4 regions of the Alkalihalobacillus phoenicis genome follow, and region 1 is predicted to be linked to each of the others. Evidence: riboswitches for the same ligand, from Rfam matches in the RefSeq annotation. Region 1 holds a riboswitch; each other region holds the start of a gene.
What was found. A riboswitch is a leader RNA that binds a small molecule or an ion and turns the genes downstream of it on or off. The one in region 1 is predicted to bind lysine.
Positions count from the first base shown of each region.

Region 1 (7,554 bases):
ATTTCAGGGAATGACCGGTCATCAGAAAGGGATTGCCCCTTTTGAAACAAAAAAAGAAATGTTTTTGGCCTTTCGTGAGTCTCTTATGCCGATGGTGGAAGCAAATAAATTAGCGATGGTTTTATGTCAATTCCCACCTTGGTTTGATTGTAAAAAAGACCATGTTTTATGGGTGAGATATATAAAAGAGCAATTAAATGGCTTACCAGTCGCGTTAGAATTTCGTCATCAATCATGGTTCTCTGGCAGATATCGTGAGCGAACATTACAGTTTATGCGAGAAGAAGGCTGGATACATAGTATTTGTGATGAACCTCAAGCTGGAGCCGGTTCTATTCCGACTGTTCTTCAGGCTACGGATGAGAATAAAACCTTATTTCGTTTTCATGGCCGCAATGTTCATGGGTGGAATGACCCTGGAAATGGACGTTGGAAAGATGTTCGTTATTTGTATCGTTATAATGATGAGGAGTTAACAGAGTGGGCTCAATCATTAGTCAATTTTCAAAACCAAAGTAAAAATCTATATATTATCTTTAATAATAATTCTGGTGGAGATGCAGCAGACAATGCCAAACAATTAATTGAAAAGCTAGACATTACCTACCACGGATTGGCCCCAAGGCAGATGGATTTATTTTAACCTCTTTTTTGTATGGGGAGTGAAAGGAGGGAGGACCCCTTGACTACAGAGAAACTAACGATTTTTCATGTGAATGATTTACATAGTTGTTTTACAAACTGGCCACATATTGTTGGGTATGTGAATCAGCATCGTGATGAGTCTACTTTATTTTTAGATTTAGGCGATCATGCCGACCGCAGCCAGCTTATCACGGAAGCAACCGAAGGAAAAGGCAATGTTGAATTGCTCAATCAAGCGAAAATAGATTATGCGACGATAGGAAATAATGAAGGGGTTACATTTTCAAAGCCGCAACTGGACAGGCTTTATGAACAGGCAACATTTCCTGTGTTAGTTGGGAATCTATTTGAGAAAGATGGTAGTCTTCCTAAATGGGCACAACCATATGCCATTCACACTTTTGAAAACGGGGTTCGAATTGGATTAATAGGGTGGACGGCGGCTTTTACTGGCCTCTATTCACAACTAGGTTGGAAAAATGAAGATTCTCTTGAACCATTAAAAGAAATTGTCCAGCAATTAAAAAAGGAAACCGATATTGTGATCTTAATGTCACATTTAGGGCTTTTTACAGATGAAGAGATTGCAGCACAAATGGATGGGATTGATTTTATTTTTGGCTCTCACACTCATCACGTTTTAGCAAAAGGGAAATGGGTTGCTGGAACATTAATCACTCAAGCAGGTAAGCACGGTCATTATTTTGGGCAGCTTGAAGTGGAGTATGATCTAGAGAAAGGAAAAATTTTCCGAGCTGAAGAGAAAATGGTAGCCGCCATCGATTGTGAACCTTCTCAAGAAACACGGGTATTGATTGAGCAGTTAGAGGCCGAAGCCTTTCAAAAATTAAATCAGCGTGTTGCCACTATTCCACATGATTTACTGGTTTCTTGGCAAGACAACACCGAAGTGATTCAAATGCTTTGTGACGCATTGGCAAAATGGTGTAAAGAAGAGATGGCAATGTTAAATGCTGGCGTGTTGCTTGAATCGATTCGGCAAGGTGAAATTACGAAAGGGGATATACATAGAATCTGTCCACACCCCATTAATCCTTGTGTCGTTGAATTAACTGGATCACAATTAAAAGCAACTATTGAACGAGCTTTTACAAACGAAATTCGCTATTTAGAACTAAAAGGCTTTGGGTTTAGGGGCAAGATTTTAGGGAGAATGATTTTTACTGGAATTTCCATTTCTTTATCAGAGAGTGAGCAAGTCAGTGGGATTGAGGTTCTAGGGGAACCCCTTCAGTTGGAAGAGACTTATCGATTGGCAACATTAGATATGTATACATTTGGTCATCTTTTTCCTGATATTTTTCAAGCGCCGAATAAAGAGTATTTTATGCCAGAATTTTTACGTGATATTTTAGCTTGGAAGCTTGGGCAAGAATGGGCATAAACTTATTCACGGTCATCTATCGATCCTCATAAAGTAGTATTGAAAGAGTGATTGTACATGAGGATGGAGGGACGAACGATGCTTGAAATGAATCCAATTACAGTCGAAGGGGAAACTTTTCTTGCGATTACGTTAAAACTGCCGAAAACTAATTTTATGGCGATTACGAATGAAATCGGCTATATAATGTGTGGAGCTTTAGATGTGGCATTATTAAATGAGAAATTAAAAGATAGAAAAATTGTCGCAGCAAGAGCAGTTGGTGTTAGAACGATTGAGCAACTGTTAGAAGCACCACTCGAATCGGTCACATTGGAGGCGGAAGAGCTCGGCATTCATGTAGGAATGAAGGGTAAAGACGCCCTATTAAAAATGAAGTACTAATTTTTCAAAATGGATTGTCTCAAAAGTGATTCAGACTTTGATGGACAATCCGTTTTTTTTTGCTCTTATAACTCAACTTTCGCAGCGTATAATTGACCCTTAACCTTTGATAGAGATTGACTTTAGGGAGATACAATACTCAAATTGACTTTATATAAACGGTTCAATCGTCGACAGTCTGAACACATCTCTTCGTAGGCTGTTGAAGGAAACTGTTCACTAAATGAAGCGCTTCGGCTGTCGCTCCCAAACAGACACTCCGCGTCCTGCAGGAACCTCATGAGCCTCCTCAGCACGCTTGCGGGGTCTCATTGGACGGTTTATTCCTGCGGGAGTCTCCGTGTCTGTTTGTCCGCTAGATAATGGAATCGAATCTAGGTTCGGTTTTCTCATTGAATAAAAAAACAGTCATGACTTCAACGTACATTAGCCAAATCAGTGTTGATGCTCTGTACGTTAGCTAGATGATCGAGCTGGTTTCAATTTAAATCATGCCTTTTCATTACTGCAGACTTAGGAAAAAAATAGGTGGCAACTCCCTATTTCGTTCCATAACCAACAAAGGGAAGAAGTAGGTCCTTCTGCGTTAGAAATAGCTGAGTTGGAAAGATCCATATCATCAAGCCTCTCCACGACACTTAGCGGACAAAACCATACGGAGACTCCCGCGGGAATAAACCGGAGCGAGACCCCGCAAGGCTTGCCGAGGAGGCTCGCCAGGTTCCTGCAGGACGCGGAGTATGGTTTTGGTAGCGACCGCCGGAGGGCATATTTTTTTACTGCACAGTTTATCCGTTTTGTGTGATAGTACGTTCTCGCTTTTCAAACGTGTCAAGGGCATTTGTTTAAGAGCTTCCCTTTCGCTCTGCCAACTCGTTGAACGGATTTTCTCGATGCGAAAGTTGCGTTATAAAAAGACAGAATTTGACTTTTTTTTCACAAGATCGTTTCCAATTGTCGAAAACAGGCTTGCACAAGTTTTTTATTCATGGGAAGATAAAAGAAAAAGCTGTTCTACGTATAGAAGAGGGGACGTTCTATGAGACTAATAGCAGTGATGGTGGCGAAACCAGGGCAGCAGTTAGCCAGAGCGATAAAAAATGAGGAAGGTACGATTCTCTTAAATAAAGGTGTATGTTTAACTAGGAAATTAATCCAGCGCCTTAAGAGTATTGGTGTTTCGTTTATTTACATTCGAGATGATCAAATTCAACTTCCTGAGATCGAACAAGTGATTTCTACTGAAACAAGAGAATATACAATTAATCAGCTAAAAAAAGATTTTCTTGATTTAGCCGATGCGTGGAAAAAGAATACGAATCATTTTTCCTCTCTCCAATTAAATCTTGAATTTGAAGACGCTGTTCGATTGTTAATTGGTGATATAAAAAGTAAACCGAATGCTTTAACGTTGCTTCTAAGTGCGACATCACACGATCATTATATCTTTACACATTCATTTAATGTTACGGTTTATTCAATTGGATTAGCCGTAGAGTTAAATTACTCAGAACGTCAATTGTTAGAGGTAGGACTAGGGGCATTATTACATGATATTGGAAAAATGTCGACACCTTTAGAAATATTAGAAAAGCCAGGCAAGCTGACAAAAGAAGAGTTTGAAATTGTAAAAACTCATAGTAAAATAGGCTATGACTTATTAAGGCAAACAAAACATATTCCCCTTCAAGTAGCAAAATGTGCTCACCAACATCATGAACGGTTAAATGGGACAGGTTATCCGCAGGGACTGAAAGAAGATGAGATACACCCTTATGCGAAAATTATTGCGATTGCCGATGTGTTTGATGCTGTCACGACAAATCGAGTGTATCGAAAAAAGCCAATGCTCCCTCATGAGGCATTAGAGCTATTATATTCTGGTGCGTCGACCTTATTTGATTTAAGTTTAGTTACAGCTTTTCGTAAAACGATTGCTGTGTATCCAATCGGTTTAATGGTTACCTTAAGTGATAATCGAAAAGGGGTTGTGTTTCAACAAAATCGTGAAATGAGTACTCATCCGATCATTAAAGTTCTATATGAGGATGGGATAAAACTAGAAGAGCCTTATTTTATTGATTTAATGAAACATCTAAATATCACGATTATTGGAACCGATGCTTTTGAAGAGCAAAGTAGTTAAGTTATATAGTAGGAGATGAGCAAATTGCAACAATATTTATCTTTATGCCAACATGTACTTGAGAACGGAACAGAAAAAAGTGACCGAACAGGCACAGGAACTAAAAGTGTGTTTGGTTATCAAATGCGTTTTAATTTGGCCGATGGGTTTCCGGTAGTAACGACGAAAAAATTACATTTACGCTCCATTATTCATGAGCTGTTATGGTTTTTAAAAGGGGATACAAATATTGCTTATTTAACAGAGAATAAAGTACGAATTTGGAATGAGTGGGCCGATCAAAATGGAGATCTTGGTCCGGTTTACGGAAAACAGTGGCGTTCATGGCAAGGGGCTAATGGCAAAACGATTGATCAAATTAGCGAGTTGATTGAACAAATCAAAACGAACCCGGATTCCCGTCGTCTAATCGTAAATGCTTGGAATGTCGCGGAGATTGATGATATGGCTTTAGCACCTTGTCATTGTTTATTCCAATTTTATGTAAATGATGGTAAGCTTTCTTGTCAATTGTATCAAAGAAGTGCGGATATCTTCTTAGGTGTTCCTTTTAATATTGCTTCCTATGCCCTTTTGACAATGATGATTGCTCAAGTGACTGACTTAGAGCCAGGTGAATTTGTTCATACTTTTGGTGATGCCCATATTTATTCGAATCATTATGAGCAAGTCGAACTACAACTAACGAGAGAGCCACGTAACCTTCCAACAATGAAAATTAATCCAGATGTTAAATCGATTTTTGATTTTACGATTGATGATTTTGAACTTGTCGATTATGAGCCACATCCACATATTAAAGGTGAGGTGTCTGTATGATTTCCTATATTTTTGCGATGGCAGAAGACGGTGTCATAGGAAAAGACAATGATATGCCTTGGCATTTGCCAAATGATCTGCAATATTTTAAAAAGGTGACATCAGGTTCAACGGTTGTTATGGGGAGAAAGACATATGAATCGCTTGGTCGTGCGTTGCCGAAACGTCGCAATATCGTATTAACGACAGACGAAGCGTATCAAGCTCCAGGCTGTGAAGTTGTTCATTCAAAAGAAGCTGTTTTAAAGGCGATTGCGGGAGAAAACGAGACCTTTGTCATTGGTGGAGCAGGACTTTATGATTTGTTCCGTGGAGAGGTTGAGAAAATATATATGACGAAAATTAATGAGTCGTTTGCTGGAGATACATTTTTTCCGAAATGGGAGTGGGAGAATTGGGAGCTCATTTTCCAAAAGGAAGGTTCGGTTGATCCAGAAAATAAATATCCACATACCTTTTTAACCTATCAAAAAAAGTGAGAAGCTGATTTTTATTTATAAAGGAAGCTAGCACTTTTTGACTAAAATAACCATTGATTATAAAGAAATAGTTCGATATAATATGTTACGATAATATAAATAGTATTACCTCATCAACACGGTGAGGTAGAGGCGCGAATACGAATAGTACCCTTTATGAGGATGACAACGTTGAGTAAAGGAGAAAGGCAAGTTCGCCGAAGTTTATAGAAAAAGTCATGTTTCTATATGCTGGGACTGTATTAAATAAATGCAGGACTGTCACGGTTGAAAGACTGTGGAGAACTACTACTGAAGATGGGGATAACCTTGCGATCAAAAGGCATAATGGGTTTCCATTAGGGCCTTTTTTTATTGGGATAATTCTTCTTCAGCACACAAAAAAGATAAGCTCTTTAAAAAGAGAGCGGAGTAGAGGAGGATGTATCTTGGAAGTTGTAGGTACATGGTATTCATTAATACCACCTGTGTTAGCCCTTGTGCTTGTGCTGTTAACAAGGAAGGTATTAATTTCACTTGGAGTTAGTATTGTAGTCGGAGCCTTAATGTTAAATGGCTTTAATCCTATCGACGGTTTGATGCAAGTCGTTGGTATTTTTACCGGAATTTTTTATGTTGATGGTGGCATCAATGATTGGGAATTTTATATTATTTTATTTTTGCTCCTATTAGGAATGATGGCTGCTTTAATTACCAAATCTGGTGGTAGCCTTGCCTTTGCAGAGTGGGCAATGAAACGGATAAAAACCCGTGTCGGTGCTCAATTGTTTACGATCTTTTTAGGTTTTATTATTTTTATCGATGATTATTTTAATAGCTTAACAGTGGGAAATATTAGTCGTCCCATTTCGGATAAGCACCGAGTATCACGTGCGAAGCTAGCTTATTTAGTCGATTCAACAGCGGCACCAATGTGTGTAATTGCTCCTATTTCGAGCTGGGGTGCTTATATTATTTCGATAATTGGTGGAATTTTAACGGCACATGGATTATCACAGTATCAAGCGTTTGAAGCGTTTATGTTAATTATTCCAATGAACTATTATGCCCTCATTGCGATTGCTTTTATGATCGCTGTCGTTTTATTTAAAATTGATTTTGGTCCAATGAGAAGACACGAGGAACTCGCGATAACAACGGGACAATTAACGGATCCAAAATCAGGTGATCTTCCTGGAACAGATGGAGAAGTTGAAAGCCATAGTCACGGGAAAGTTTATGATTTAATTTTACCTATATTCGGTTTAGTTGTAGGTACAGTTACTGCTATGGTATTCACTGGGTACGGAGAGGCACAATCTGCATCTTTAATTGCTATTTTTGGTGAGGCTGATATTGCTGGTTCATTAGTGATTGGTGGAGTGATTGGTCTTGTATTTGCTCTTATTACGAATTTGGTCAAACCTGATAACCCAGACATGTTCCAAACTCTATGGGCTGGGATTAAGTCAATGCTTCCTGCAATTTATATTTTAATTCTTGCTTGGACTGTTATTGAGATCATTAGTGAAATTGGAACAGGTGGATTTTTAGCTGAGTTAGTGGATGGTACTATTCCTCCAATGCTATTACCTGCGATTATCTTCTTAATTGCTGGTTTTACAGCTTTATCGACAGGTACTTCTTGGGGAACTTTTGGTTTACTCTTACCAATTGCTGGTGATATGGCAGCTGCA
Region 1 covers NZ_CP154853.1:204,289-211,842, forward strand. The annotation lists gene AA0017_RS00890 (DUF72 domain-containing protein) at 1-643, shown strand, start outside; gene AA0017_RS00895 (bifunctional metallophosphatase/5'-nucleotidase) at 683-2,050, shown strand; gene AA0017_RS00900 (YunC family protein) at 2,129-2,434, shown strand; gene AA0017_RS00905 (HD-GYP domain-containing protein) at 3,474-4,580, shown strand; gene AA0017_RS00910 (thymidylate synthase) at 4,605-5,399, shown strand; gene AA0017_RS00915 (dihydrofolate reductase) at 5,396-5,878, shown strand; lysine riboswitch at 5,998-6,174, shown strand; gene AA0017_RS00920 (Na+/H+ antiporter NhaC family protein) at 6,307-7,554, shown strand, end outside.

Region 2 (7,554 bases), 1.2 Mb from region 1:
CTTGCCGAGAACCTCATGAGCCTCCTCAGCGTTTCACGCTTGCGGGGTCTCATTGGACGGTTTATTCCTGCGGGAGTCTGCGTGTCTGTTTGTCCGCTAGATAATGGAATCGAATCTAGGTTCGGTTTTCTCATTGAATAAAAAAACAGTCATGACTTCAAAGGGCATTAGCTTGAGAATGATTTTTCTCCTTCCATGACTCATTCCGTTACAGTTGTAAACAAATCAGTGTGGATGCTCTGTACGTTAGCTAGATGATCGAGCTGGTTTCGATTTGAATCCTGTCTTTTCATGACGGCAGACTTAGGAAAAAAATAGGTGGCAACTCCCTATTTAGTTCCATAACCAACAAAGTGAAGAAGAAGGTCCTTCTGCGTTAGAAATAGCTGATTGAGAATGGCCATATCATCAAGCATCTCCCCTACACTTAGCGGAGTATGGTTTTGGTCGCGACAGCGGAAGCGCTTCATTTTAGTGAACAGATTCCTTCAACAGCCTACGAAGAGATGTGTTCAGACTGTCAACGATTGAATCGTCCATGTAAAGTCAATTTGAGTATGGTATCGCCCTAAAATCAATCTCTATCAACGGTTAAGAGTCAATCATACTCTGCGAAAGTTGAGACAATAACATTTAAAAGTGAAACGTCATTCATAATGAATGGCGTTTTTTGATCTTCTTAATGGATAAATGCCTAAGAATGAAATAGGGAGGATGTCACATACTAATAAAACCACTGAAAAAATAGGATTCTATGACTAGAAGAGAAATAATTTCATTCAAAGTTATTTGCTAATAGTTAGCTCGAATCGTTTTTTGATGACCAAAGCGGAGCGAGTGGAATGCCCGGAGACTCCTGCGGGACTAGTGAAGGACGGGAGACCCCGCAGCATTAGCGAGGAGGCTCCCGGCGTAGGGCATGCAGCGAGTGGAGTAAGCTAACTAATGTAACCATAATTTAACGAGTAGAACACTTTTCAGTGAGCTGGCACGTAGGTTCAGGCTTTCTTATTGCTGTACCAGATCAGGCAGCATAAAAATAACTGGCATCTTTAAACTAAATAAAGGAGTTCCTATGATGGCAAACTCAAAACAAATTCAACAATATCATAAAAACATTGAGCTTTTTCAACCGAAACGAGGTTTTTTAAATAAGGGATTTAAAGCGTTTTGTATCGGTGGACTTATCTGTATGGCAGGGCAATGGATTAGTAATTTCTATCTTTCGTCATTAGCTATTAATGAAATCGAAGCGAGAAGTTTAATGTTATCGACGATTATTGTCATCACGGCTTTATTAACAGGCTTAGGAATTTTTGACCGATTCGGACAATATGCAGGTGCGGGAACGTTAGTACCGGTCACAGGTTTTACAAATGCGATGACGAGTGCAGCATTAGAATATCGAAGTGAGGGGTTAGTTTATGGGGTAGGGGCTCATATGTTCAAGTTGACGGGAGCCATTATTGCCTTTGGTGTTCTAGCTTCTTATATTGTCGGTCTTATTCGTTTATTAATCCAATTTATTATTAACTAAGAGAAATTGAGTAGAGGAGTTGTCGTGATGCGTTTTAAAAAACAAACATGGGTTTATAAAACTCCTATTTATGTCCAATCGACAGGGACAGTTGTTGGTCCAAGAGAAGGGGAAGGTCCGTTAACAGAAAGCTATGATAAATATTATGATGAACTTTATTGTGGAGCTGAAACATGGGAATTGGCGGAGCGGAAATTGATGAAAGAAGCGATTGAAATTAGTTTAGAAAAAGCAAGAAGAAAAATCGACGATATTGATTTTTTTATTGCGGGTGATTTATTGAATCAAATGGTGACATCTAATTACATAGCAAAGGATTTACCTATTCCCTATTTAGGGGTGTTTTCTGCATGTGCTACCTCGATGGAAGCGATGGCCATCGGGGCTTTATTGCTTGATGGAGATCATGCCGATTCGGTACTAGTTGCGACGAGTAGTCATCATTCTACGGCAGAAAGACAATTTCGTTACCCAACAGAGTTTGCAGTCCAACGTTCGGAAACTTCTTCTTTTACAGTGACAGGGGCGGGAGCTTGTTTGATAAGCAATGAAAAAAATCAGATTCGCATTCACTCGGCAACGATTGGCAAAGTTATTGATTACGAGATTAAAAATCCTTTTCAATTTGGAGCGGCCATGGCTCCAGCAGCTGCAGATACGATTAAAACTCATTTACAAAATACAAATACGACGGTGGAAGACTATGACTTAATCGTCACAGGTGATTTAGCACGTGTAGGATCTGGAATTTTGCATAAGCTATTGGAAGATGAGGGAATTACTCTTCCAAAAAACTATGATGATTGTGGTGTGATGATATATGATCCTGGACAAAGTGTCTTTTCTGGAGGAAGTGGGGCGGCATGTTGTGCGGTCGTCACCTTTGGGCATTTATTTAATGAAATGAAAAAAGGGAAATTAAAGAGGTTACTTGTTGTTGCGACCGGCGCTTTATTAAATCCTTTTATGATTTATCAAAAGGAATCGATTCCATGTATTGCTCATGCGATTTCCTTTCAAACGGAGGGATAAAGTATGGAATATGTAGCGGCTTTTCTTGTAGGAGGGCTTATTTGTTTTTTAGGACAAGCATTGCTTGATCTAGGGAAACTATCACCGATCCATACTCTTTGTGTGCTAGTCACGTTAGGTGCTTTATTAGATGGGTTTCATTTATATGATCGTTTAATTGATTTTGCCGGAGCAGGGGCCTTTGTTCCGATCACCAATTTTGGTCATTCCTTTGTCCATGGTGCCATGCTTGAAGGTGGCAGAGAAGGGTTTATTGGAATTGGTATGGGGATGTTTGAAGTAACATCTGTCGGTCTTTCATCAACGATTTTGTTTAGTTTTTTAGCTGCTATTTTCTTTAAACCGAGGGGGTAATGAAGTGTTGGATAAACGTGATGTCATCTTTATTACGGATGGGGACGATGCAGCCAAAAAGGCCGTGCAATTAGCGGCAACTGAAGTAGGGGGGCGTTGTATCAGTCAATCATCAGGAAACCCTTCCCATTTGACAGGAAAAGAATTAGTGCAACTTATTTTAAAAACACCAAATAGTCCTGTTTTAGTTATGTTTGATGATAGTGGAAGTCGTTATGAAGGTTTAGGTGAGCATGCGATGAGAATTGTCTATGACCATCCGCAAATGAATGTGTTAGGAGCAATAGCCGTTGCTTCCGCGACTCATTCACGTGAATGGGCAAAAGTTGATGTGAGCATCGATCGTTTTGGGAACTTAACTGAATACGGTGTAGACAAAGCAGGATTCCCAGACTTAGAAATTGGGAGAATAAATGGCGATACCCTTTACATATTGGATGAGTTTAAACTGCCGCTAGTCGTCGGTGTAGGAGATATCGGGAAAATGGGTGGTTTTGATCTTGTGCAAAAAGGAGCACCTATTACAAAAAGGGCGGTGCAACTAATTTTAGAAAGGAGTGGATTTTATGACAAAACCAACCGTTGAGGAAAAGTATTTTTCAAAAAGCTATGATGAGAATGTCGCCTACTTGGAAAAAAGGCTTGGTCTTGACCAAACATTTGATGTTGGGGTTCGGGAACTTGTCATATTAGACAAAAAAATTGGCATCTATTATGTAACAGGTCTCACAGACAATTTATATATTATTGAAATTTTGAAGGAGCTCATGGAACTCGGAGCAAGAAATCGAAAAACGACGGAAGTTTTTGCAACGATAAAAAATCATTTAACACATGTTCAAGTGGAAGAAACGAATTCGGTCAATAATGCGATTACTCAAATGCTTTCTGGCCTTATTTTTATCATTGTTGAAGGGTATGATGAAGCGTTTATTATTGATGTGCGTTCGTACCCAGGTCGAGGGCCCGAAGAACCAGATACGGAAAGGGTTGTTCGTGGGGCACGAGATGGTTTTACCGAAAATATTATTATTAATACGGCTTTAGTGAGACGAAGAATTCGAGATGAGCGATTACGACATGAGATTACTAAGGTAGGTGTTCGTTCGAAAACAGATATTTGTATTTCGTATATTGAAGGAATTGCCGACCCAGACCTTGTTAATATTCTAAAAAAAGAGCTCGATGCGATTGAAATAGATGGGATCACAATGTCAGATAAAGTGATTGAAGAATATATTGTCAGACAAGGGTACGATCCGTTTCCGCTTGTTCGTTATACGGAAAGGCCAGATGTCGCTGCGACTCACTTACTTGAGGGCCATGTGTTGATCATGGTCGATACATCACCAAGCGTTATTATTACACCGACAACGTTTTTCCACCATATTCAGCATGCAGAAGAATATCGACAAGCACCAGCTGTAGGTACTTTTTTAAGGTGGACGAGAACACTTGGGATATTTGCCTCATTATTTATTATTCCGTTTTGGTTATTGCTTGTCATTAACCCGACTCTTTTACCGCCTGGTTTAGATTTTATTGGTCCTGAGGAAACAAATAATATTCCGATTCTCCTGCAAATTCTATTTGCTGAATTTGGGATTGAGCTCCTGAGGATGGCTGCTGTCCATACGCCATCTCCTTTAGCGACGGCATTAGGGTTGGTAGCTGCATTATTGATCGGGGAAATGGCGATTGAAGTCGGCTATTTTACAACAGAGGTTATTTTGTATGTTGCCTTAGGGGCGATTGGAATGTTCGCAACCCCTAGTCATGAATTAGGAGTGGCTCTTCGAATTGTCAGGATTTTACTCGTGCTTGCGGTCGGCTTTTTTAAAGTACCGGGCTTTGTGATTGGAACGCTTATTCTAATTCTTTGCTTGACAGCGATTAAGCCTTTAAATAAGCCGTACTTTTGGCCATTTATTCCATTTGATCCCCCAGCATTATGGCAGCTCGTTATTCGTGCCAATGTTCCTTCGATGCGATGGAGACCGAGTATTGTAAGCCCACAAGATCCAATCAAGCAGGATGTGAAAAAAGAATAAAATGATTGATAATTGGTGAATGATCTAGTTGCGACAAACGTATGATTATGGTAAAGTTATAGCAACAATTTCATGAACCTCATGTGAAAGTGGGGTAGAGGTGCAAGGCGAATGAGTATACTTAAAGAGCTAGTGGATAGCACTGACTTAAGTAGAAAGGTCAACTTGCCGAAGCTTATAAATGCACCACCATTTATAAAGCTGGGTCGTTATTGAATAAATAACGGACTGTCACTGATTTTGATCAGTGGAGAACTATTCTTTTTGAATGAGGTTACGTCAGCAAACAGCTAGTGTAACAACTAGCTGTTTTTCCTTTTTTTAGTAGGCTTAACAATGATGGGTGTTCTCCACAAAAGAGATGATGAGCGTATAAAGGAGAGAGATAAATGTATACACATGGAACGAGTCGAATTAATGAATTTGGTCATTTAGAAATTGGTGGGGTTGATACGGTCCAACTAGCTAAACAATATGGGACACCTTTATTTGTTTATGACACTGCCTTAATCAAACAACGTGCTAAACAATTTCAAGATGCTTTTATAGATGAGGGTGTACCTTATCAAGTAGCATACGCTAGTAAAGCTTTTAGCTGTTTAGCGATGTTTCAATTAGCTTCAGAACTAGGCTTAAGCCTTGATGTTGTTTCAGGCGGGGAATTATATACAGCAATCCAGGCCAATGTTCCAATGGGGCGCATTCATTTTCATGGTAACAACAAAAGTTTAAGTGAATTAGAAATGGCGGTTGAAGCAAAAATTGGTTGTATTGTCGTTGATAACTTTTATGAGCTTGAACAATTAAGTCGGATTTGTTTAGAGAAAGAAACAAAGATGAATATTTTGTTACGGATTACACCAGGGGTTGAGGCTCATACACATGATTATATTTCAACAGGTCAAGAAGATTCTAAGTTCGGATTTGATTTAGAAAGCGGTCAAGCAGGTGAAGCAATTGAACGTGCTTTAAAGGCAGAAAAAATTGAATTATTAGGCATCCATAGTCATATTGGCTCGCAAATCTTTGAAACAACTGGTTTTGTGATGGCGGTTGAAAAGATTTATCAATATATTCATCAATGGCGTGAAAATTATCAATATGTTCCGCAAGTTTTAAATCTTGGTGGTGGCTTTGGAATCCGTTACACGGAAGAAGATGCTCCACTTCCAGTTGGTAATTATATTAAAGAGATGATCCGTGTTGTCAAAGAAAAATCGACGGAGTACAATATTGATCTTCCAGAAATTTGGATTGAGCCAGGTCGTTCCTTAGTTGGAGATGCGGGTACAACGCTTTATTCAATCGGTTCTTCTAAAGAACTCCCTTCAATTCGCCATTATTTATCTGTTGATGGGGGGATGAGTGATAACTTAAGACCAGCCTTATATCAAGCAAAATATGAGGCCGTGCTTGCAAATCGAGCAGCTGAGCAAACTGAAGAGGTGTACTCAATCGCCGGTAAATGCTGTGAGAGTGGTGATATGCTCATTTGGGATTTGCCATTACCAAAAGCGAATCATGAAGATATTTTAGCCGTATTCTGTACAGGGGCATACGGTTACTCCATGGCAAATAACTATAACCGAATTCCGCGTCCTGCCGTTGTATTTGTAGAGGAAGGCGATGCATCTATTGTGATTGAGCGCGAAAGTTATGCCGACTTAATCCGATTAGATAAGCCTTTAGTAAGTGTCGTAAAACAATAGCAATATAAGGAAGTACTCTTGATGATTTTAGAAAGAAAGCTTCCTTATATTTCACTTTCATTATGAATTCGTGTACAATAAGGTGAATCTAATAAATGGAGGCATACATATTATGAAAAAAGGTAGTATTACGTTTGAAAATGGCGAAAAAATCGTCATCGACTTTTATGAAGAAGCAGCACCAAATACAGTGAAAAACTTTGAGGACTTAGCGAATAAGGAATATTACAATGGGTTAACATTCCACCGTGTTATTCCTGGTTTTGTTGCTCAAGGAGGTTGCCCAACTGGAAATGGGACTGGCGGTCCTGGCTACAGCATCAATTGTGAAACAGCAGGAAACCCACACAAACACGTAGCAGGTGCTCTTTCAATGGCACACGCTGGTAAAGACACAGGTGGTAGCCAATTCTTTATCGTTCATGAGCCACAACCACATTTAGATGGTGTACATACCGTATTCGGTCAAGTTGTCGAAGGTCTTGATTCAATTTACCGCATCAAGCAAGGTGACGTGATGCAAGAAGTAAAAGTTTGGGAAGAGTAATATGTGAAGGGGCTGTCCTAAAAGCCCTTAAATAAAAAAAGAATCGAGAAGTTTCAGCTTCTCGATTCTTTTTTTAGGACAATATGGATAGAGTTTGGTTTTCGAGCGACGACTGATCGTCGCTCGCTTCCTAATATTGTGAGCGAGGGCGATAAGCCCGAGCTCCACATGAACTTTTTCTTTACCTCGTAAGTGTAATCGTCGAAAGCCCAGGTTCTGTTTGACATGACCAAATACACTTTCCACCTCGATTTTTCTTTTTTGGTAAAGTGCTCGGCCTTCTTCCCTATTTAGTTTTCGGTTTTGCTTCACTCGTAATTCTTC
Region 2 covers NZ_CP154853.1:1,414,503-1,422,056, forward strand. The annotation lists gene spoVAC (stage V sporulation protein AC) at 1,079-1,537, shown strand; gene spoVAD (stage V sporulation protein AD) at 1,565-2,569, shown strand; gene spoVAE (stage V sporulation protein AE) at 2,573-2,923, shown strand; gene AA0017_RS06740 (stage V sporulation protein AE) at 2,931-3,509, shown strand; gene AA0017_RS06745 (spore germination protein) at 3,490-4,974, shown strand; lysine riboswitch at 5,062-5,240, shown strand; gene lysA (diaminopimelate decarboxylase) at 5,364-6,683, shown strand; gene AA0017_RS06755 (peptidylprolyl isomerase) at 6,796-7,230, shown strand; gene AA0017_RS06760 (IS1182 family transposase) at 7,258-7,554, opposite strand, start outside.
Region 2: it holds a riboswitch for lysine, as region 1 does, so the genes downstream of both, lysA (diaminopimelate decarboxylase) here and AA0017_RS00920 (Na+/H+ antiporter NhaC family protein) in region 1, are expected to answer to the same signal.

Region 3 (7,554 bases), 360 kb from region 1:
ACATGTGATTGTAACAGGGATAAAAGATTATTTACCGTTCCCCAAAAATTTACTTTACCCATTTGTCCAGAAAAAACAGAACCCTACTTTAACAAGTATTGAGTATGATGAGCAAACGCTGGAATTTGTCCCGTGGTTAAAAGCTGGAAGTGAGAACAAGGTTGACGTGACGCTTAATCCAGAAGAAGACTTAGCTCTTATTCAGTACACAGGAGGTACAACAGGGCTAGCGAAAGGGGTAATGTTAACCCATCGTAATTTATACGTAAATACGTTCCAATGTAAGAGCTGGATTTATAATGTGGAGGAAGGCAAAGAAAAAATGCTTGCGGCCTTACCATTTTTCCATGTTTATGGGATGACCGTTGTTATGAACTTAGCTGTTATGAATGGTTTTACAAGTGTTCTTTTGCCGAGGTTTAATGTCAAGGACGTGTTAAAAACAATCGATAAACAAAAGGTCACTCTCTTTCCAGGTGCTCCTACCATGTATCGAGCCATCCTGCTTGACTCAACAAAAGATAATTATGATTTATCATCGATAAAGGCTTGTATAAGTGGGGCTGCTGCCTTACCACTTGATACACAAGAAAAATTTGAGAAAGTAACGGGTGGAAAATTAGTTGAAGGTTATGGATTGACTGAAACGGCACCTGTTGCCTTAGCTAATCTTATTTGGGGTAAGAGAAAAAGTGGAAGCATTGGAGTGCCTTGGCCAGATACAGAAGTGGCGATTATAAAACCTGATGGAGAGCATGCAGATGTGAAGGAAGTCGGGGAAGTAGCTGTACGAGGACCACAAGTGATGAAAGGGTATTGGAATCATCCGGTAGAAACCGAAAAGACATTCTTAGGTGATTGGCTTTTAACTGGTGATATGGGTTATATGGATGAAGAAGGGTTCTTTTATATTGTCGATCGGAAAAAGGATATGATTATCGCTGGTGGTTTTAATATTTATCCGCGTGAAATTGAGGAGGTATTATTTGAACACGAGGCTGTAGGAGATGTGGCGATTATCGGTGTGGCAGATGAGTACCGTGGCGAAACGGTGAAGGCTTTTGTTGTTAAAAAAGACGGATGTAATCCAACCGAAAAAGAATTAGATGAACATTGCCGAAAACATCTTGCCGCTTACAAAGTTCCTCGTATTTATGAGTTTAGAGAAGAGTTACCAAAGACTTTGATCGGTAAAGTTCTTCGTCGTGTACTAATTGAGGAAGAACAGAACAAAATGGAAAAAGAGAAAGTGGAGGCAAACAGGGAGGCATAAATCTTCCTGTTTCTTTTTATGAGAACCGAATTATTGGCCCTATGAGAAACTGGGCAGTGAAGGAGAAATAGATACTAGCATAAGAGAAATAAAAATAAACGCATCGTCTTTGGCTTCTCAATCGCCGAGTTTTCTTAACTTGTAAAGCTAAATTCATAAATGACGAATAATTGAATAGTCATAAGTAAGACGATATGTCAATAGGGGGGAACCATGAGAATTTTCGTTTTATTAAAATCAACTCTTGATACAGAAGAAAGGGTTCAAGTTGTAGATGGAAAGGTTGTATATGATGAAGGGAAAATGATCATGAACCCATATGATGAATATGCGATTGAGGAAGCTTTAATACAAAAAAGTAAACACGGTGGCGAGGTTACTGTTGTCACTGTTGGTCATGAAGGTGCTAAAACACAACTAAGAACGGCTTTAGCGATGGGAGCCGATCATGCTGTTCTCATAGAAGCAAAAGAAGTCGAAGAAGTGGATGCTCATTCCACAGCGACCTTACTAGCTGCTTATTTAGCTGATAAAAAAGCAGATTTAATTATAGGTGGCAATATGACAGTTGACGGAGGGACAGGGCAGGTCGGACCAAGGTTAGCGGAACAATTAGGTCTCCAACAAGCTACAGCTATAATAGCACTTACGATAGATAAAGGTATGGTAACAGTCGTTCGAGATGTAGAAGGGGATGAAGTTACGTTGGTGAGCGAATTACCGATTTTAGTCACGGCTCAACAAGGGTTGAATGAACCAAGATACCCTACCTTACCGGGCATTATGAAAGCAAAAAAGAAAATGATTGAGGAAATTACACTCGATGATTTGTTATTAGATATAGAAGTGGTGGAAGCAAGAACGAAAACACATCTCCAATATACACCAACACCAAAGGAAAAAGGAAAGGTATTGAAAGGGGAAACGAAAGACCAGGTTAGCCAGTTAGTGAAACTGTTAGGTAATTTGGTGAAGCAGGTTTAGGGGGGCTTTGTATGGTCAATAAGCCATTAGTTCTTGTAGAGGTAAGAAATGGGGCGATACGTGAAGTGAGTTTTGAGGCTTTAGCGGTTGCTAATCAATTAATGAAGGAAGGTGGAGAAGTCATTGCTGCCCTTTTAGGTTCTAATGTAAGCGATTTATCAAAAGAGCTATTTGCATATGGTGCCACGAAGGTTGTCCATGTTTCTCATCCTCATTTGAAGGAATATACGACTGATGCGTATCGCCAAGCCTTGTTACAAATTATTGCCGAAGAAAAACCATGTACGGTCATTATGGGGCATACTGCACTTGGAAAGGATTTGTCACCGCGCGTTGCGATGAAACTCGGTGCTGGACTTATATCTGATATTACCTCGTTTGAACAGCACGAACAAGAAACCTTATTTATACGACCGATTTATTCTGGAAAAGCGTTTGAAAAAAAGAGTGTCTCCACGATGCCTTCCTTTTTAACTATTCGACCAAATAATTTTAAAAAACGACATCAACCATTGAAGAAAAATAGGTGTACGAACATTGTTGATTTAAAAGTGGATATAAAAGAACTCCGAACCGTTGTGAAAGAGGCGGCACAAAAGATGAGCGGACAAGTAGATTTAAGTGCAGCGAAAATTGTCGTTGCGGGCGGAAGAGGGGTAAAAAGTGCAGAAGGCTTTGCCCCTTTAAAAGAACTCGCTACCCTTTTAGGAGGGGCAGTCGGAGCTTCTCGTGCCGCTTGTGATGCTGGTTATTGCGATTATGGGTTACAAATTGGTCAAACAGGAAAGGTCGTGACACCAACGATATATTTTGCCGTTGGAATTTCTGGAGCGATTCAACATTTAGCTGGCATGTCACAGTCTAAAACAATCGTTGCCATCAATAAAGACCCTGATGCCCCCATTTTTGAAATAGCTGATTATGGAATCGTTGGAGATTTGTTTGAAGTCGTGCCTTTATTAACAAAAGCATTTAAAGAGATATTAACCCGGTAGCTTACGTAAAAGGTAACATGATTTGTGGATAGAAAGGTTAAAATAAAAAAGTAAGCATCTCATTCGCCACACGCTAATTGTTAGTGTTATAATCATCATGTAAAAAGAATTTGTTTTGAATGAAGGAGGCTATATAAAATGGCTATTGTTAATGTAACGGATCAAACGTTTGCAAATGAAACGAGTGATGGTGTCGTTTTAGTGGATTTCTGGGCACCTTGGTGTGGACCTTGTAAAATGATTGCACCAGTACTTGAAGAATTAGATGCTGAAATTGGCGATACAGCAAAAATTGTGAAATTAGATGTAGATGAAAACCAACAAACAGCTGGTAAATACAGCGTCATGAGCATCCCAACTTTACTTGTATTTAAAAACGGTGAAGTGGTTGACCAAACAGTTGGTTTCCAACCTAAAGAAGCTCTAGCAGAATTAATCAACAAGCACCTATAATTAAAAGGTGTTGTTAGCCCCGCATTTTTTGATGTGGGGCTTTTTGCTATTTTTAAGTTCAATTGCCCCTTTCTCAAATCAAAGCAAATCCTTGAAATACATGGTAAACTTAAAGGAATAGTCATTAGAAAGTGGGAGAAGGATATGAGCCAATTAAAAGAGAAGCTAGCAATTTTACCTGATCAGCCTGGCTGTTATCTGATGAAAGACGAGCAAGGCACGATCATTTATGTTGGTAAAGCAAAAGTGCTCAAAAATCGAGTTCGATCTTATTTTACTGGTTCGCATGATGGGAAAACACAGCGGCTTGTTAGTGAGATTACTGATTTTGAATATATCGTGACCTCATCAAATATTGAGGCCCTGATTTTAGAATTAAACTTAATTAAAAAGCATGATCCTAAATACAACGTTATGCTAAAGGATGATAAATCTTATCCCTATTTAAAAATTACAAATGAGGAGCATCCCCGTCTTATTACGACGAGGCAGGTCAAAAAGGATGGGGGGAAATATTTTGGTCCTTATCCTAATGCAGGAGCTGCTAATGAAACAAAAAAAATGCTTGATCGTTTGTACCCGTTGAGAAAATGTCGGACGCTACCTGATAAAGTCTGCCTTTATTTTCATATTGGTCAGTGTTTGGCACCTTGTGTATACGATGTACCAAAAGAAACAAACCAAGAGCTCGTCCAAAATATTACAAAATTTCTTCGCTCTGGTCATGATGAAGTGAAACAACAAATTACTGAAAAAATGATGCAGGCTTCAGAGGAATTAAATTTTGAACGGGCGAAGGAGTTACGGGATACGCTTGCTTATATGGAAACCGTAATGGAGAAACAAAAAATGACGATCAATGACCGCGTTGATCGCGATGTGTTTGGCTTTTCCTATGATAAAGGTTGGATGTGTGTTCAAGTTTTCTTCGTACGTCAAGGGAAGTTGATTGAGCGAGATGTCTCGATTTTTCCATTTTATAAAGACGCACAAGAGGATATTCTGACATTCATTGCTCAGTTTTATAGCAAAAAAGAGCATATTAAACCAAAGGAAATTCTTGTCCCCGATATTATTGATGCAGAGCTTTTAGAGACTTTTTTAGAAGTGAGAGTGAGTGTACCGAAAAAAGGAAAAAAGAAAGACTTGCTTGAATTAGCGAGTGAAAATGCAAGAGTTTCTTTAAAAGACAAGTTTGCTTTAATTGAGCGTGATGAGGAACGTACAGTCAAAGCGGTGGAGCGTTTAGGACAAGCGTTACAAATTAAACCGCCCTATCGAATTGAAGCCTTTGATAACTCAAATATTCAAGGAACCGATCCTGTTTCAGCTATGATCTCATTTATTGATGGGAAACCGAGTCGGAAAGATTATCGTAAATATAAAATTAAGACCGTTGTTGGGCCAGATGATTATGCCTCCATGCGTGAAGTGGTGAGGAGAAGGTATTTACGCTTGCTACGTGAAAAGCTTCCGTTTCCGGATTTGATTGTTATTGATGGAGGGCGAGGTCATATTGCAGCCGCTCAAGATGTATTGGAAAATGAACTTAATTTGAATATTCCTGTATGTGGGCTTGCGAAGGATGAAAAGCATCGTACGTCCCAATTGTTAATCGGCGATCCTCCGACAATTGTGCCATTAAAAAGAGACAGTCATGAATTTTACCTTTTACAACGTATTCAAGATGAGGTTCACCGTTTTGCTTTAAGTTTTCATCGGCAAACGCGTTCAAAATCATTTTTCCAATCAGTGCTAGATGATATTCCTGGGGTTGGTGAGAAACGAAAAAATAAACTTTTAAAACATTTTGGGTCCCTAAAGAAAATGAAAGAAGCAACAGTGGAGGAGTTAGCGTTAGGTGGAATTCCACAAGTTGTCGCAGAAAGTATTTATCAAGCTTTACATGAAAAAGAAGATTCAAAAGAAAGCTAAATTTTTACCTTGCTAAAGCAATAGAAATTTGCTAAAATTTTAACTAATTAAATAAGCCATACTTCTTTATTAAGGAGTGATGGTAGAGGCGCGAAAACCAATAGTAGAGTTTCAGAGGATAATGAGGTCTGAGGAAGGAACTTAAAAGGGGAATTCGCCGAAGTGTAAAAGGAACTCATTTTCTTTTATGCTGGACTTATGCTTAAGAGACATAAGGCTGTCACATAACTACACCCAAGGTTATGTGGAGAACTATCTCACGTGGATAAAGGGAGCAGTGTGGTACGGCTATGTATGACAAGCAACGTGAAGGTATTTTCCTTTAGGTTGCTTTTTTTATTGTCCGTCCAACAAAGCCTTTTTCGTGTGAAAAGAGAGAGGATGAATGAATTTGGCAAGAATCGTACAAAAATATGGAGGCACATCCGTTGGAACCGTAGAGAGAATTCAACATGTTGCCAAAAGAATTGAGCAAGTCCAAAGAAAAGGGGAAGAACTTGTTGTCGTTGTATCGGCAATGGGAAAATCAACCGATCAACTTTTACAATTAGCAAATGAGTTAACAGATAATCCAAGCAAACGAGAAATGGATATGTTGTTATCGACAGGGGAGCAAGTAACGATCTCCTTGTTGACGATGGCGTTACAGCAAAGAGGGATAGAGGCAACATCGTTTACTGGATGGCAAGCTGGAATTCAAACAGATAGCCATCATGGAAATGCTCAAATTGCTCATATTGACACAGCGAGAATGGAAACCGAATTAAGGCTAGGGAAAGTGGTCATTGTGGCTGGCTTCCAAGGCTTCACCCAAGATGCTCAGATTACAACCCTTGGGAGAGGTGGCTCGGATACGACCGCTGTGGCCCTAGCTGCTGCATTAGAGGCTGAACGATGTGAAATTTATACGGATGTAACAGGGGTTTATACAACGGATCCACGTTATGTGAAGACGGCTCGGAAGCTTCATTCGATTTCTTATGATGAAATGTTGGAAATGGCTCAACTTGGGGCGGGAGTTTTACATCCAAGAGCGGTTGAATTTGCAAAAAATTATGATGTTCCTTTAATGGTAGCTTCAAGTATGGTGGAAGAAGAAGGAACTTTGATTGAGGAGGAAGTATCGGTGGAAAAAGGATTGATTGTTAGAGGGATTGCGTTTGAAAATGATGTAACCAAAGTAACGGTAGCGGGGTTACCGAATGAAATGAATACATTAGCTAAGCTATTTAGCACGTTATCAAAACATTTTATTAATGTTGATATTATTGTTCAAAATGAAACGGATGCCGAGCATGTGACGATTTCCTTTACGGTCACTCAATCCACATTAAAAGATACTTTAGTCGCGTTAGAAAAGGCTCAAAATGAATTAAAGTATGAGAATGTTCAGTATGAAACAGGATTGGCGAAAGTTTCGATTGTCGGCTCAGGTATGGTATCTAATCCTGGAGTAGCCGCTCAAATGTTTGATGTGTTAGCAGAAGAAGGAATTGCTATAAAAATGGTAAGTACGTCAGAAATCAAAGTATCAACCGTTGTTTCAGAAGATGATATGGTTCTAGCTGTTGAAGTATTACATGAAGCATTTAAATTAGCAGAAGAATTAGTTGAGCCGGCTATATAAAAAAGAATGACCACTGAATGAGAACGTTCGTCCTCACAGTGGTCTGTTTTGTAATAACATTAATCGAGCTCGCTGCGATCGTATTTATCAGAATGGATTTGGAAGGTCACTTGTTTTCGTTTCTTTTCATATGTGGCTTCCGTTATTTGTTGTTGCATTTGTTCAATTTGTTGGGCTAAAAAGCCTGCTTCAAGCTGATAGCAACGAGCATCTTTTTTACCCATCCAATGACCGTGTAATTCCAATGTTTTCGCTTGGGCCTTATTTTTTTGAATTTCCAATGTGCC
Region 3 covers NZ_CP154853.1:568,075-575,628, forward strand. The annotation lists gene AA0017_RS02540 (long-chain-fatty-acid--CoA ligase) at 1-1,273, shown strand, start outside; gene AA0017_RS02545 (electron transfer flavoprotein subunit beta/FixA family protein) at 1,487-2,257, shown strand; gene AA0017_RS02550 (electron transfer flavoprotein subunit alpha/FixB family protein) at 2,269-3,252, shown strand; gene trxA (thioredoxin) at 3,391-3,705, shown strand; gene uvrC (excinuclease ABC subunit UvrC) at 3,850-5,640, shown strand; lysine riboswitch at 5,716-5,903, shown strand; gene AA0017_RS02565 (aspartate kinase) at 6,032-7,267, shown strand; gene AA0017_RS02570 (DUF2507 domain-containing protein) at 7,327-7,554, opposite strand, start outside.
Region 3: it holds a riboswitch for lysine, as region 1 does, so the genes downstream of both, AA0017_RS02565 (aspartate kinase) here and AA0017_RS00920 (Na+/H+ antiporter NhaC family protein) in region 1, are expected to answer to the same signal.

Region 4 (7,554 bases), 1.4 Mb from region 1:
ATCAGATTATTTGTTAGAGTGTCAATCATAGCATCAACCGTGTTTTGGTGACCCAAAACGGAGCCAGCGCAATACCCGGAGACTCCTGCGGGAGAAGTGAAACACGGGAGACCACACAGCGGAGCGAGGAGGCTCCCGGTTCACCCGCGGAAAGCGTAGGGTATGGAGCTGGCGGAGTACAACTAATTCATGAAACCCTATTTTAACGAGTAGACTTTTTCAGTAACCTCTAGGACGAGGAGCATGATTTTCGGGAACGGTGAGTAGAACGCTATCCATCGACTTCCATTCCAATAAATATAATGAAAACCGGTGACATTTTAAACGAGTAAAATGTCACCGGTTTTCATATCAGAGGAGTGGTTTTTCCAGCCTCCCTCAGCTTTTCTATTTCTTCATTTTCTCCTCAATTATTCTAAGCATTTCATCGGCTTCTTTTCCAGAACGAGCTTCAATTCCTTCTATTATTCGATTCCCCCATAACAGTGAACAGGCAAATAAACAAAAAAAGAAAGCAATTAAAACGAGAAAAAAAGCAATCATGGCACTTCCTCCTTATATCATCACTTTTAACAATTTATGAGTTGCTAAGAAGAAAGATGCATAAGTTCTGTTTCTTTATTTCATACTATATTTATCTATTGTTATGAGGAGGATTTACCTTGAAAAAAAGCTTCACTTTTCTACTTATCGCCTTCTTGCTCCCTTTGGCTGCCTGTCAAGTCGATTCTGAATCACAAATTATCGAGGATTCTCAAAAAAATGAACGCCCATTAGGTTTTCAAGGTGTAGCTAGTGATAAGGATCAAAACCGACGAAAAGGGTTAGCGGATGAACAAATGATGATTTACGCTGACAAATCAGGACAGTACTTAAGTAATGTCATTTCCTATCTTGAAAACCATGCATTCTTTTTTGAAAACCCTAATAATGAAACAGAAGCTCTACAATCGTTTCAACAAGCATTAGCAGAAATTAGAAGTCAAACCGTAGAGTTAATCAATACAGAGCGCCCTAAAACTTTTAATGGTTTCCACGAAATTCACCTAAGTCTACTCGTTGAATTAGACGTATTAGACCGAATTTTAATGGATATGCGTGCTCCTATTGATGAGAAACAGTATCATTCTGCTCGGGTACATTACGAAAACGCGATTATTAGCTATAAGTCATTAGAACGTGAATGGTTTTCTATCACCGAAGAATATGGTATTTATTAATGAAAAAATCAAAACCACCAGTGTGAACTGGTGGTTTACTCTGCGGCTGAAAGCCTTTCTTACCGGCCTAGGCCTTAAAGGCCCACTGAACCGGTTTCCCTTTTGCACCACATTCACCCACTAATTCTAAAGAATTTCTTTATCTCTTCTTATTTTTCTCTCCGGTAAACGGGTCATAGTCTTCGAACAATGATAACTGATCACCCATATAGTCTTCTTTTAGCTGATTCCTAATGTATTCTTGTATCTGCTTCTTGTTTCTTCCCACTGTATCAACATAGAAGCCTCTACACCAAAACTTCCTGTTCCCGTAGCGATACTTCAAATTGGCATGTCGATCAAATATCATGAGACTACTTTTCCCTTTTAAGTACCCCATGAATTGTGACACACTTAACTTCGGCGGAATACTTACTAACATATGGATGTGATCCGGACAAGCATTTGCTTCATGAATCACGACCCCTTTTCTTTCACATAAATCTCTTATGATCTGTCCGATACTTTTTTTGTATTTTCCATAGATGATTTGTCTTCTGTATTTTGGTGCAAACACGATGTGATACTTACAATTCCATGTTGTGTGTGCTAAACTATTCATGTCCTTCACAGGGCATACCTCCTTCTTTGGTGCGATGAAGCGGTCGGGAAACCAACTTTATCCTACCATGAAGTGAGGTTTTTTTTTAATACCACGCTTGAAGCTTTTTAGAACCCCCGGCATAGCCAGGGGTTTTCGAAACCACTAAATAAAACAACCACAATTTGGTACGATGACCATTGTGGTTGTTTTATGTCCATTAAAAGCTTTTCCCCCTCTTTCTACTAAAAAAGAACCAACCCAAATAATCTACCGCTTATCATCGGGTGGTCCTTTTTTATTTATCTAAACAACTCTTGCATTTCGGCAACCATTCCTTTAAAAGAGCGAAATGGCCAGCCAGCTTGTTCCCCATTTTCAAATGCTTCCATTCGATTAATAATCGAACGTTTTGACGTAATCAACACTTCCTTATCCATTGAATCCGCTTCGGTTGCTTCACGGATACTACGAATTAACTTATCATTATTCGCTTCACTTGATTCAATTCCAATTAACATTTGCTCAGCTGTTTCAATAATATGCACATCTTCTACTGTTTCTAACGATAAAATGGACGATTTTAAATGTTCGGTTGAATCTAATCCCATTTGTTGAATGCCTGTGCCTGGTTTTCTCTCTAATAAATAGCTTTGATCGGGTGCGTACAATTTTTTAATTAGACCTGGACGATTATTCATTAGCCCATTCCAATTTGTCCCTTTTTCAGTTATTCCTATATTACGCTTATACCCTAATGAGCCTGTTTGATAAGGTACCTTGTCCTTTGTTAATCCTAAGACGGTATCATCGGGAACAAGCATATCTGTAATCGGACCTTCATGACTTCGCATTTCATTAGTGCCAAGACCGCTAAATGTAAGATCGGGGTCGCTTTTAGCTCCAAGCGGTCGTTGTTGTTCCAACACACAACCTGTTAGCACAATGAGTAATAATATTGACATCATCAAGATAGTTGCCCTCAATTTATCCCTCCTCTCTACCTTTATTTTGCTCCAATTATCTATAAATCAGTGAGGTAAATTAAGGCTATAAAAGCACCGGGCATTGTCGAATCACTTCTAATTTTAGCAATTAATGACTTTTTTTTTAGAAAGTCTTTCTTTTCAATTTTTATCGCTTATAATAATGTTTGTGTTAATTATTCATAAATGTATTTATATTTTTTTCAAAATTATAAAAAGAATGATTACACATAAAAATTAAATGGAGTGGAAATGAATGATTAAGTTAAAAATTGAGTCAAAGCGAAATCAAATGTTACGTTTAGCCGAAAAGTACGGATTCACTTCAGATGAAACCGTACGATGTAGCCAGGAATTAGACGAGCTACTGAACACTCTCCAAATTCCAATTATTAGAAATAAAATTTAAATTTTTATGATTTGAATCATAAAAGTGAAATGAAATCATTGCAATGAGTAAAATCTTTTGATAAGGTAGAGTCACTATAGTGAATAATCTTTACTTCATCAGTTGAAGTGAGGCTAGAGGAGCAAACTCCATCAGTAAGTATGTGTAGAAGGTTGAGCTTTGATGAAGCATACTAAAAGGGGATTTTGCCGAAGCTAAATAAGAATCTCATCTTTTATTTAGCTGGGACTGTATTAAATAAATACAGGACTGTCATATAGCACGAGGCTATATGGAGGGCTATCTCACGCATTGGAATGATTGTGTACACACAGTATTGCCATGCAGCAATGAGGATCCTTCATTGTTGTTTTTTTTGTGTTCAATCGGAGATAATAGATATAGCCCATTTTATTGATAATAATGGAATTGAGGGTGAGTAAAATGAATTTAGGACGAGTTATTACCGCAATGGTGACCCCGTTTAACGAAGAAAACAAAGTAGATGTAAATAAAACAAAAGATTTAATTGAGCATTTAATTAGTAATGGCACAGATGCCGTTGTTGTAGGTGGAACGACCGGAGAATCTCCAACCTTAACATACCAAGAGAAATTACACTTATTTGAAACCGTTGTTCAAGCTGTTAATGGTCGCATTCCTGTTATCGCCGGAACTGGCTCTAATTCAACCGCAGCATCTGTTGAGTTAACCTTGCAAGCAGAAAAATTAGGTGTAGATGCGATTATGCTTGTTGCTCCATATTATAATAAACCTTCTCAAGAAGGCCTTTATCAACATTTTAAAACGATTGCTGAAGCAACAAACTTGCCAATCATGCTATATAATATTCCTGGTCGTAGCAGTGTGAATATTAGCGTAGAAACAACACTTCGCTTAGCAGTACTACCTAATGTCATCGCAACGAAAGAAGCCAGTGGTGATTTAGACGCAATGACAACGATTATTGCAAGTGCACCAGATGGCTTTGCTCTTTATAGTGGTGATGATAGTTTAACTTTACCTGTATTAGCCATTGGTGGTACTGGTGTAGTATCCGTTTCCTCTCATATTATTGGCAATGAAATGCAACAAATGATCCAAAATTTCTTTGCTGGACAAGTACAAGTTTCAGCGATACAGCATAGAGAGCTGTTGCCAATCATGAAAGCCCTATTTGCTGCACCAAACCCAACCCCGGTTAAAGCAGCACTTAATATGAATGGTGTACAAGTTGGCTCTGTCAGACTGCCTCTAGTGCCGTTAACAGAAACCGAATTCAATGAACTAAAAGTTCAGCTCAGCCCTTCATTAAGCTTTTTTGTTAGTTAATAAAAACGAAACAAAAAAAGCATTCCAAACTCCTCTAAATTCAAAAAAGGGCTGTTCCAAAGCTCAGAAAAAGCCGATGGATTTTACTCGTTGTAAAATCCATCGGCTTTGATTATTTTGAATGGTCATTTTCATGACTTTTAGGAAAGCCCGATTTTTTTAATATTAAGCCTATCTATCCTAATGTGTAAAAAGGACTGTACTTATTAAGTCCAATAATTGACTTTATCGCACAGCCCTACTCCCTATTCATAAAAAAACCTTATTAGAAGTGATATTCCTTTTTTAAATCCTTTAATTTTTCCATACTTTTTAAATTAAAATCAGTCTCTTCACTTTTAAGCTTCTCATATAACTGATTCCATGCAAGGCTTAGTGATTCTTTATACTCTAAAACCTCTCCATCAAAGCTTTTTAAAGAAGAAAGCGGCATCCATGCTTTCTCATACTGAGCTAACGCCTTTCTTTCATGAAAAAAAACACCTTCTGTTTGCTTCGGGTGATGTAAATCCCCTTGTTGTGGATGTTTTTTGACAGCAACCACTTTCACAAGTGCTTTATTTTCTGCCTCTTTCACTTGTAAACATTCGCCTATATAAACGCCTGTTTTATATACAGCCTGCACAATTTGTGCTTCCATAATAAGCTCCCCTCTCTGTGTATAGAGTCCCTGAATTTAGCCAATTTCGTATCCCCCTACCAACTACACACGAAGTGACTGAAAAGTCTCATTTTCACCTTTAACCGGAAAAAACTTTAACAATTAGGTGATTTATTAATGATCAATAATAGTTCAGCTGGTTTTTTAATGACCAAAACGGAGCCAGTGGAATACCCGGAGACTTCCTATTCACCCGCGGAACGCGTATGGTATGCAGCTGGCGGAGTAAACGAAATCATCCATACTTCTGTTACACTAGCCTGCCTTTTTCAGTTACTTCCCAATGGAATCACCAGAGTCTCCTGCGGGATAAGTAAAACAGTATGTAGCTTGCCCCGATTTATTTATAAACCTGGAACTAATAGTGTAAATAAATTCCACATAAATTCAGAAATAGGCACTAAATTCTCTTCAGCATACCCTTTTAAACTTTCTGAACCACTAAAGAAATCAATAATAATAAAAGTGAAAGTCACCAATACAACAAATATTGTTGATGCTAATATGATTGCTAATAATGCGATATAAGCCATCACTAATCGAAATACCCACTTTAACCAAGTAGGAACTTCCTTTATCTTTTTTAATAATTCCACTTAGGCTCCCCCTTACGTTCAAAACTCACTATGTTTCTATCGTACCAAAAAAGCCCTAAATAATGTGAAAAAATAAATGAAGATCAAGTGAATATTCGATCAAATACCTCTATTTGGATAATCCAATTTTTTCCAAAATCCCGTCGATCGGTACACCATCGGGAGTTGATATGTCACTAAAATCAAACATTCTTAAATCAATCTTTCCATTACTCGATACGCTAACTGGTTGCTTGTCCTCTTCTTGTTTAGACGGATCGACGACATTTGTTTCAACTTCTAACTGCTCTTCTTCTGTATCATCTAATTGAGCAATTTCCAACGTTAATTCTTTATCGATTGGGGCTGAGATTTTTTGCTCATGATTGCTAAATTGTATGAATGCTATAGTCCAAACCGCAATAAAAATGAAACTAGTCACACTGATGAACCATATTTGACGTTTTTTCACAGATTGAACCTCCTTTTTTATTACTCATCACTCTTATAGGTCTATACTACCACACACTATCCATGTAGTCAGTAAGTCTTATTAACTGAAAACAGGTTCTATCTAGTCAAATAGAAGGGTTTCATTCAAAAATAAAGCTTTATTTAAGCAAAAAAACCACAACAATGGTCTTATGAACCTAATTGCTGTAGCCTTTTAAAGTTAAGCCATCCATTTTGGCGGCATATTTTTTCCCCAATATACATCCCCTAAATTATGATGACCTTCATGACCATCTAAGAATGTATGATAATGAAAATTAAACCAATGCCCTTTTTTCGGTGGTTGATCTCTTCGAACGTGAAAACGTAATATATCTTCTCCACTTTCTTCATTATATAAGTGAAAAATCTTTTCACCTGAACCATTCGTTGGTTTGGATGATAACTTTACTTGTTTCCACTCATTTTCCGTTAATTGATTAGTCGTCTCGACAACGACTTCTGACAGTTTTGGTAAAATCTCTTCTTGAAACGGTTTTTCAATTTGCTTGGATATTGTTTCACCAAATTTAAGCATGCTCATATCATAAGCAAATTGCAAAAGATAATTAGTATAAACTTCGGCAGATGAAACATCTCGATGTATGTATTTATCCGTACTTGAAGGAAGAACGGCATGGAACAGAGCATATTCACTTTCATCTACTTTATAAATATTAGCTTTTTCATATACTGATTTTGACAAACGTAATGGCTCTTCGGCATAAACCTCTCGATAATCGGTTCCAGGCGTAACAAGACCAATCGACAGAAGCGCTGTGGAGACTAATAAGCCACGTTTTATCCAAGAAAACATAAAAAAACGCCCCCTCACCAATTAATAGATAATTCTATCATCTCATAATATTAGTGAAAAGGCTATGACTTTTTATTACTTATTATACGTTAAAAAAAGATAAATTCCCATATTACTTATGGTAAATTTGAAGCTCCCATTAAATAACGGTCACATTCTCTTGCGGCTTCTCGTCCTTCGTGAATAGCCCATACGACTAAGCTTTGACCACGACGGTTATCTCCAGCTGCATAAACTCCTTCAACACTTGTTACGTATTGACCATATTCTGCTTTAATATTAGAACGTTTATCCGTTTCTAACTTAAATTGTTGAATGATCTTTTCTTCAGGGCCCGTAAATCCGACCGCTAATAATACTAAATCAGCTGGCCAAACTTTTTCTGAACCTACAATAGGATGACGAGTCTTTTGTCCATTTTCATCAATTTGGGTTTCAACAGAAATGGTATGAAGCTCTTTTAAATTTCCATTTTCATCACCAACAAATTGAGTTGTCATTAA
Region 4 covers NZ_CP154853.1:1,621,564-1,629,117, reverse strand. The annotation lists gene AA0017_RS07755 (hypothetical protein) at 388-543, opposite strand; gene AA0017_RS07750 (hypothetical protein) at 663-1,220, shown strand; gene tnpA (IS200/IS605 family transposase) at 1,360-1,821, opposite strand; gene AA0017_RS07740 (YhcN/YlaJ family sporulation lipoprotein) at 2,103-2,786, opposite strand; gene AA0017_RS07735 (aspartyl-phosphate phosphatase Spo0E family protein) at 3,043-3,195, shown strand; lysine riboswitch at 3,302-3,485, shown strand; gene dapA (4-hydroxy-tetrahydrodipicolinate synthase) at 3,619-4,506, shown strand; gene kapB (sporulation phosphorelay system protein KapB) at 4,772-5,146, opposite strand; gene AA0017_RS07720 (hypothetical protein) at 5,512-5,763, opposite strand; gene AA0017_RS07715 (hypothetical protein) at 5,873-6,214, opposite strand; gene AA0017_RS07710 (YpjP family protein) at 6,416-7,051, opposite strand; gene AA0017_RS07705 (glutamate synthase subunit beta) at 7,168-7,554, opposite strand, start outside.
Region 4: it holds a riboswitch for lysine, as region 1 does, so the genes downstream of both, dapA (4-hydroxy-tetrahydrodipicolinate synthase) here and AA0017_RS00920 (Na+/H+ antiporter NhaC family protein) in region 1, are expected to answer to the same signal.